DNA from 2 places in the Arthrobacter sp. 05L45_2 genome. Region 2 is predicted to be linked to the other one. Evidence: predicted binding sites of a transcription regulator. Region 2 holds the regulator's gene; the other holds the start of a gene.
The links. Region 2 encodes HspR, which represses chaperone genes until heat shock. Its sites were predicted from a motif close to AAGTTGAGTCNNNNNGACTCAACTT; they were not measured.
Positions count from the first base shown of each region.

Region 1: a site for HspR is predicted at 1,852-1,876, ahead of clpB (ATP-dependent chaperone ClpB). Genes of this name have one in related genera too.

Region 1 covers NZ_JBFTNO010000177.1:1,135-5,230, forward strand. Annotated here, with positions in the region: gene clpB (ATP-dependent chaperone ClpB) at 1-1,819, opposite strand, end outside; gene AC1DHD_RS12775 (carboxymuconolactone decarboxylase family protein) at 2,547-3,056, shown strand; gene AC1DHD_RS12780 (SDR family oxidoreductase) at 3,096-4,096, opposite strand, start outside.
Region 2 covers NZ_JBFTNO010000046.1:12,099-16,450, forward strand. Annotated here, with positions in the region: gene AC1DHD_RS05785 (nucleotide exchange factor GrpE) at 1-513, shown strand, start outside; gene AC1DHD_RS05790 (DnaJ C-terminal domain-containing protein) at 685-1,665, shown strand; gene AC1DHD_RS05795 (heat shock protein transcriptional repressor HspR) at 1,676-2,101, shown strand; gene AC1DHD_RS05800 (hypothetical protein) at 2,372-2,770, shown strand; partial or broken gene AC1DHD_RS05805 (DEAD/DEAH box helicase) at 2,825-4,352, opposite strand, start outside.

The sequences.
Region 1 (4,096 bases), on a different contig from region 2:
TGGGCCGGTTGGGGTCGCTGATTCCGGCCCGGGCGCGGCGCACGGCGTCGGACACCGCGGTGACGGCCTTGGCCTGGCCGATGAGCCGCTCGCCGAGGACATGCTCCATCTCGAGCAGTTTCTGGCTCTCGCCCTGCAGCATGCGGCCGGCGGGAATGCCGGTCCAGGCGGAGATCACCTCGGCGATGTCATCCGCGGTGACCTCATCGGCCACCATCAGGTCCTGCTTCGCGCCGCCGCCGGCGACCCGCGCCGATTCGGCCTCGGCGGCCGCGTTGAGTTCGCGTTCCAGGGCCGGGATCTCGCCGTAGAGCACGCGCGACGCCGTTTCCAGGTCGCCCTCGCGCTGGGCCTTGTCCGCCGCGGAGCGCAGCTCGTCCAGCTTGGCTTTGAGGTCACCGACGTGGTTCAGGCCAGCCTTTTCCGCTTCCCAGCGGGCGTTGAGCCCGGCCAGCTCTTCCTTCTTGTCGGCCATGTCGGCCCGCAGCGCGGCCAGACGCTCCACGGCTGCGGCGTCGGTCTCGCCGGCCAGGGCGAGCTCCTCCATGGTCAGCCGGTCCACCTGGCGCCGGAGCTGGTCGATCTCCTCCGGCGCGGAATCGATCTCCATCCGCAGCCGGGACGCGGCTTCGTCGACGAGGTCGATCGCCTTGTCCGGCAGCTGCCGCCCGGTGATGTACCGGTTGGACAGGGCCGCGGCCGCAACGAGCGCGGAGTCCGCAATGGCGACCTTGTGGTGCGCCTCGTAGCGCTCCTTGAGGCCGCGCAGGATGCCGATAGTGTCGTCCACGCTGGGCTCGCCGACGAAGACCTGCTGGAAGCGGCGTTCCAGGGCTGGGTCCTTTTCGATGTTTTCGCGGTATTCGTCCAAGGTGGTGGCGCCGATCAGCCGGAGCTCGCCGCGGGCCAGCATGGGCTTGAGCATGTTGCCGGCGTCCATGGAGCTGTCACCGGAGGCGCCCGCCCCCACCACGGTGTGGATCTCGTCAATGAAGGTGACGATCTGGCCCTCGGAGCTCTTGATTTCCTCCAGGACGGCCTTGAGCCGCTCCTCGAATTCACCGCGGTACTTGGCGCCGGCCACCATCGAGGCCAGATCCAGCGCGATCAGGGTTTTGCCGCGCAGGCTCTCCGGGACATCGCCGGCGACGATCCGCTGGGCCAGTCCCTCGACGACGGCGGTCTTCCCGACGCCGGGCTCTCCGATGATCACGGGGTTGTTCTTGGTGCGGCGGCTGAGGACCTGGATGATGCGGCGGATCTCGGCGTCGCGCCCGATCACCGGATCCAGTTTCCCGGAGCGGGCGATCGCGGTCAGGTCGGTGCCGAATTTCTCCAGCGCCTGGAAGGTGTTTTCGGGATCGGCGCTGTCCACCTTGCGGTCTCCGCGCACGCCCGGCAGCGCCGCGACGAGCGCCTCGTGGGAGGCGCCGGCCTCGCGCAGGAGGCGTCCGACGTCGTCGTTGCCCGAAGCCAGGCCCAGGAGCAGGTGCTCGGTGGAGACGAAGCTGTCGCCGAGGCGCTCCGCCTCGTTCTGGGCGTTCTTGATTGCCTGCAGTCCGCTGCGGGAGAGCTGGGCCTGCTGCACGCTGCCCCCGGAGCTGGAAGGGAGGGCCTTGATGGCGGTGCTCGCCTGGACGCTGACGGCGTCGGGGTCGGTGCCGGTGGCCCGCAGAAGCGCGACGGCCACGCCCTCGCGCTGGTCCATGAGCGCTTTGAGCAGATGCGCGGGTTCGAGCTGCGGGTTGCCAGCGGTCGAGGCGTTCATGGCGGCCGCGGCGAGAGCCTCCTGGCTCTTGGTGGTGAATTTGGCGTCCAAAGAGGGCTCCTTCCGGGATGAGACTAGCGTCAAAGTTGAGTGTATCTCGCTCAACTTTGGATTTGACCTCTTTTGCACCATGTTTGCCCACGGCGAAACTGCTGTCTAGGGGCGGGGGGTGGAGGGGGTGCGGGGGGTGGGGCCGGGGTGGGGCCGGGCGTGCGTCGCAAATTGCACATGTCCCGGGATGAACCCTGACGGACATGCCCATCCTTCGGACGCCCCTATGGACATGTCCACTCGCGGGACCGAGTGAAGTGCATGCCCTGCGGCCGCCCAAATCGCGTCCGGACATGCCCGTCGCTGATCCCACCGGATGGACATGCCCATCCTTGGCGCCAGCCGATGGACATGACGAGTACCTACTGGGTTCCCCGATGGACATGCCCATTCTTCGCCCGGAGCAGTGGACATATTCCAGATATGTCCACTGGCCGAACCCTGGACCGGGCATGTCCGTCAAGGGCCCTGAACGATGAGCGTGTGCGACGAGGCTGCCCGCTAAGAATGAGCCTGTCCATCCCGGGGCGGTGAAGATGGGCCTGTCCGTCTGGGGCCCAGGAAAATGGGCATGTCCGGCATAAAAGAAGCGATCCGGCGGTCGGCTCCCCCAAGGAACCGACCGCCGGATCGAATAATAGCTACGGGTAAAGTCTGTCACAGATTTGACAAGTTTGTCACACGACGCGCTGCCGGGGGCGTCGTCGGACCTCTGTACTGTGGACTCATGACTGAGAACTCGGCCCCCGAGCACGGCCCGCGCAGCGTTTTCCTGGACAAAGAGCACCCCGCGGCGTGGCGCGCACTGAACGGCCTCGGGCTCAAAGCCAAGGAGTCCGCGACCGAGGCCGGCCTGGACCAGACCCTGATCGAACTGCTGAATGTCCGCATCTCGCAGATCAACGGCTGCGCCTTCTGCCTGGACCTGCACGTGGGCGACGCCGTGAAGAACGGCGAGTCGGCACAGCGGCTGGCTGTGCTGCCGGCATGGCGCGACACCACACTCTTCACCGACAAGGAACGCGCGGCCCTCACACTGGCCGAGGCGATCACCAACATCTCCGACGCCGTGGCACGCGAGCACGAAGGACGCGCGGCGCGCAGGCACCTCAGCGACGCCGAGTTTTCAGCAGTCAGCTGGCTCGCTATCACAATGAACGCCTTCAACCGCGTCTCGATCGTCAGCCAGCACCCGGTCCGGAACAAGGCGCAGGGCAACCCCGGGTCAAAGGACTAGGCCCGGGCAGCACGCCCGGCTGCCGGCAAGGGCTAGGTGTCAGGGGATGAGCCGGTCGGCCCTCAGCCGGTCAAACAACCCCGTGAAGGAATCCAGGGTCCGGCGGTACCCGGTGAAGCCTGCCAGGCGGCTCTTGCTCATGTCGGCCAGGACCTCGATGTTGCGGCCCAAATCGCCGTCGGTGTGCCACCACGAGGAGACGCGCGCGAGGTCCGTTTCGGCGAGTCCGTGCCGTGCAGCCATGTCCGCCCAGACGGATTCCATGCCCTGCATCTGCACTTCCAATGGCCTGGGTTCGCCCTCAAACCCGACGGCCTCGACGCCGAAGTAGGCGGCCAGACGCGGCCACATCCAGCGCCAGCGGAAGACGTCGCCGTTGACGATGTTGTAGGCCTGGTCCCCCGCGCTGTCCGCCGTCGCCGCCCAGAGCATGTGTTCCGCCAGGAGCCCGCTGTCCGTCATGTCGGTGAGGCTGTTCCACTGCGTCTCTGAACCCGGGAAAATGAACGGCTGGTGCAGTTCCTTGCAGATGGACGCCTGCACCGCCAGCGTGAGCCCCATGTTCATGGCGTTCCCCACCGCGTGTCCGATCACCGTATGGGCGCGGTGAACCGACCAGCTGAAGCCCTGCCGTCCCGCCGCCGCCCACAATTCGTCCTCCTGGGCGTAGTAGAAGTTGGGAACAGGCAGGCGGGGCTCGTCCTCGTGGAAGGGGGTGTCCGGCATCTCGCCCGCCGCGTACGCCTCAAAAGGGCCAAGGTAGTGCTTCAGCCCGGTCATCAGGGCCACGTGTTCCACGGGGCTGTCGCGCAGGGCATTGAGCAGGTTCCCCAGCAGCGCGGCGTTGACCTCAATGTTTTCCCGTTCCGTGCTCTGCCGCGACCATGCCGTAAAGAACACGTGCGTCGGTTTTTCGCCGGCGAGCGCCGCCGCGAGGCTCGCCGGCGAGGTGAGGTCCGCGCTGACGGACCGGACACCCGGCCGCGATACCCCGCCGCGGGTCAGCGCCAGGACGTCCCATCCCGTCTCGGCGAGGAGGG
Region 2 (4,352 bases):
GGGGAAGCCGAGTCCGGGGACGCACTGTCCCAGGCCGAGGACATCCTCAACAGCGTGGACGTCCCGGCCGCCGATTCGGTGGCGCAGGGCGTGGGAGCCGGGGAGGCGGAGGAACTGAAGAACGACCTCCGCCGCCTGCAGGCCGAGTACGTCAACTACCGCAAGCGCGTCGAGCGTGACCGCGCGGTGGCAGGGGAGATGGCCGTCATCGGCGTCCTGAACGCCCTGCTTCCGGTGCTGGACGACGTCGACGCCGCCCGGCAGCACGGCGACCTCGCCGACGGCCCCTTCGCGGCGATTGCCGCCAAGCTGGAGAATGCGCTGAAGACCTACGGTCTGGTGCGCATTGATGAGACCGGAGTGGAGTTCGACCCCACGATCCACGAGGCCCTCATCCAGCAGCCCGGCGCCGACGTCGAAACCGACACGGTCAGCCAGGTCCTGCGCTCGGGCTACAAGTCCGGCGAACGGGTCCTGCGCGCCGCCCAAGTGATCGTGTCTGTTCCGGCGTAGTCACCTTCGCCTTCGCGGATGAGGGGGCCCCGCCCCTACGCGTGGCGGCTATGGTCCTGCGGACCACAGCCGCCACGCTCCGGCAGGCCCGAAGCCACTCCCGGGCCCCCTCATCCGCTACGGCGAACAGCGGTAATCTCGCCTTAACGCTTTTTTTGAAAGGAAACGCCATTGGCTAGCCAGGACTGGGTGGACAAGGACTTTTACAAGATCCTTGGTGTCGCCAAGGACGCTTCCGACGCCGACATCAAGAAGGCCTACCGGAAGCTGGCGCGGCAACACCACCCGGACACCAACGCCGGGGACACCGCGTCGGAGAAGAAGTTCAAGGACATCTCCGAGGCCTATTCTGTGCTTTCCGATGCCGATGAACGCCAGCAGTACGACGCCATCCGTGCCATGGGTGGCGGCGCACGCTTCGCCCCCGGCGCTCCCGGCGCGGCGGCTGGTGGCGGCTTCGAGGACCTCTTCGGCGGCCTCTTCACCGGCGGCGGCGGACGCCACTCCGGCAGCTACAGCACCGCCGGCGGCATTCCGCCCGAGTTCGCCGACCTGTTTGGTGGCGGCGGCTATGGCGGCGGCGGACAATCGTTCCAGCGCGGCCCGCAGAAGGGCGCAGACCGCACCGCGTCGACCAGCATCTCCTTCGCCGGGTCCATCCGCGGGACCACCATCGGCCTGCGCGAACCGGACGGCGAAATCATCGACGTGCGGATTCCGGCCGGCATCAAGGACGGCCAGAAGGTCCGTGTCCGCGGCAAGGGCCAGTACGGCCCGGCAGGTAACGGCGACCTCATGGTCACCGTGTCCGTAAAGCCCCACGACTTCTACACCCGCGACGGCGACAACCTGCGCATCCACGTCCCGGTCACTTTCGCCGAAGCGGCCCTCGGTGCCGACATTGAGGTTCCGACCATTGACGGGGACAAGGTCCGGGTCCGTGTCCCGGCCGGGACCCCCGCCGGGCGGACCCTGCGGGTCAAGGGCCGCGGCGTCAAGCACACCAAAGCCACCGGGGACCTGCTGGTCACCATCGACGTCGCTGTGCCGAAAAAGCTGAACAAGGACGCCGAAGAGGCCGTGAAGGCCTTCGCGGCGGKCACCGCCGGCGAGGACGTCCGGGCCGGCCTGGCAGCCAGGGCCCGGTTGTAGGAGTCCTGGCATGGACATCGAGTTCGACCAGCCGATCTTCGTCATCTCCGTCGCCGCGGAACTGGCGGACATGCATCCGCAGACGCTGCGCCAGTATGACCGCCTCGGCATCGTCTCGCCCAGCCGGGCCCCGGGTAAGTCCCGCCGGTACTCGCAGCGCGATGTAAACATGCTCCGCGAGGTGCAGCGGCTCTCGCACGAGGGTGTCTCGCTGGAGGGGATCAAACGGATCCTGCAGCTCGAGAACCAGGTCGACGCCCTGCAGCGCCGCGTCGCCGAGCTGACCGACGAGCTCGGTCGGCGGCCCCGGTCCCTCGATTCCCGGATCTTCGCCGCCGGAACKGCGGGCGATGTCGTCAGCCTGGCCCGCGGCCAGCGCCCCCGGGCCCGGTCGCAGGCCCTCGTMGTGTGGCGCCCGGGAGCGCTGGACAAGTAGCGGGCCGTGCCGGACTGAGTACACGGGCGCAAAGTCACGTGGCGTTTGGGCCATAGTCGGGTACTGGAGGGTCGTGACTTCCCTCCCGCGCTGCCGGTTGAATTGACTTGGCAGCCAGCTGGCCGCCGGTACCAAGGTCTCAGTCTCGACGGTCTCAGTCACAACGTCTCAGCCCGGAGATGCCTGGGAACAAACTGTCGGGGGGCAGCACATGTTCACTTCCATTCCAGCCATAACGGCACACGTGGCCGCAGAGATCCCGGGCCGGCCATGAACACCGGGCTGCAGGCCGTCGCCTTCTTCGGGAACTCGCTTCCGGGGCTGCTGCTGCTCACGTTCGGTCACGTCGTGGTGGTCGCCTGCATGGGCTCGGACCTGGTGCGGGCCGTGTCCGTGCCGCGTTCGCGCCGCCGGTACGTCGCCAACACGGTGTTCCGGACCCTGGCGCTGCCGGCCGCCGTCAGCATGGGCGTGGCCGTGCTGGTCTACGCCGCATCCGGCGCCTGGGAACAGGTGGCCGGAGGCGTTTTTGTCCTGGTGGCCGTGATCTTCCGCTGGCACCACAGCACGGACGAGGACAGCTGGTGGACGGGCAAGGGCAAGGCGCTGGGCCGCTGGCTGCGCACGAACCTGGCGCTCCCGCCCCTGGTGGCCCCGGCCGCCGCATAAGTCAACGCCTGAACCGGTTGTGGAGCGCCGCCGGAAGAATTCCGMCGCGGGCCGTCAGTCGGTGAACAGCCCGGCCAGGTCCTCCGCCGTTAGGGCCCCGCCCGAGAGGGCATCGCCTTCCATCACGTCCGCGAACAGCTGGGACTTCTTGGCCTTGAGCGCCATGACTTTTTCCTCGATGGTGTCCTTTGCCACCAGCCGGTAGACCATCACGTTGCGGGCCTGGCCGATCCGGTGCGTCCGGTCCACCGCCTGCGCCTCCGAGGCCGGGTTCCACCATGGGTCCAGCAGGAACACGTAGTCGGCTTCGGTCAGGTTCAGGCCAAAGCCGCCGGCTTTGAGGCTGATGAGGAAGACCGGGGCAGCGCCGTTCTTGAACTCGTTGACGACGTCCGTACGGTTGCGGGTGCCGCCGTCGAGGTAGCAGAACTCGATGTCCTCCTCGACGAGGCGCTCACGGACCTTGCCGAGGAAACCGGTGAACTGGCTGAAGATCAGGGCCCGGTGCCCCTCCGCCACCAGATCCTCCAACTGTTCGAACAAAACGTCGAGCTTGCTCGAGCGCACCCCGGAGAGCGAAGGATCGATCAGCGACGGGTCCAGGCTGAGCTGGCGCAGCAAGGTCAGGGACTGGAAGATCGTGAAGCGGTTTTTGTTCACGTCCTCAATGAGGCCCAGGATCTTCTGCCGCTCGCGCTGCAGGTGCGTCTGGTAGACCTTCTGGTGCCGCGGGTTCAGGACCACCTCGAGGATCTGCTCCTGCTTGGGCGGCAGGTCGTGGATGACCTGCTCCTTGGTGCGGCGCATCATCAGCGGCCGGACCCGGCGCCGGAGCTTGTCCAGCTGCGCCTTGTCGCCGTTCTTCTCCACGGGCTTCTGGTAGTACTCGGCGAAGCGCTTCGGGCTGGAAAACAGCCCGGGCGCCACGATCGAGGTCAGCGCCCAGAACTCCATCAGGTTGTTCTCCAGCGGCGTGCCGGTGATGGCCAGCTTGAAGCTGGCGGGGAGCTTCCGCGCGCACTGGTATGCCTTGGACTGGTGGTTCTTGACGAACTGCGCCTCGTCCAGCACCAGGCCGGCCCACTGCTGCGCGGCGTAGGCCTCGTAGTCGATCCGGAAGAGGGCGTAGGACGTGATCACGATGTCGGCCCCGGCCATCGCCTCGGCGGGAACCGACCCGCTCTTAGCGAAGGTCTCGCTGATGGCCCGGACCGTGAGTCCCGGCGCGAACCGGGCGGTTTCGGCCTGCCAGTTGCCCACCACGCTGGTGGGCGCCACCACCAGGAAGGGGGCGCCGGCGGGCGCCCCGGCACCCGCGGCGTTGTCCGATGCCTCGGCGTCGGTGGCTTCCGCGGCGGTGACCTTGGCGGCGCAGATCAGCGCCAGCGCCTGCACGGTCTTGCCCAGGCCCATGTCATCGGCCAGCACCCCGCCCAGTCCGTGGCGGTAGAGGAAACTGAGCCAGTTGAAGCCCTCCAGCTGGTAGGGGCGCAGCTCGGCGTCGAGCGTGTCCGGAAGGGGAAGTCCTTTGACGCCACCTTCCAGCAGGCCGCCGACGGCCTCGCGCCAGGCGGCTGCCTGT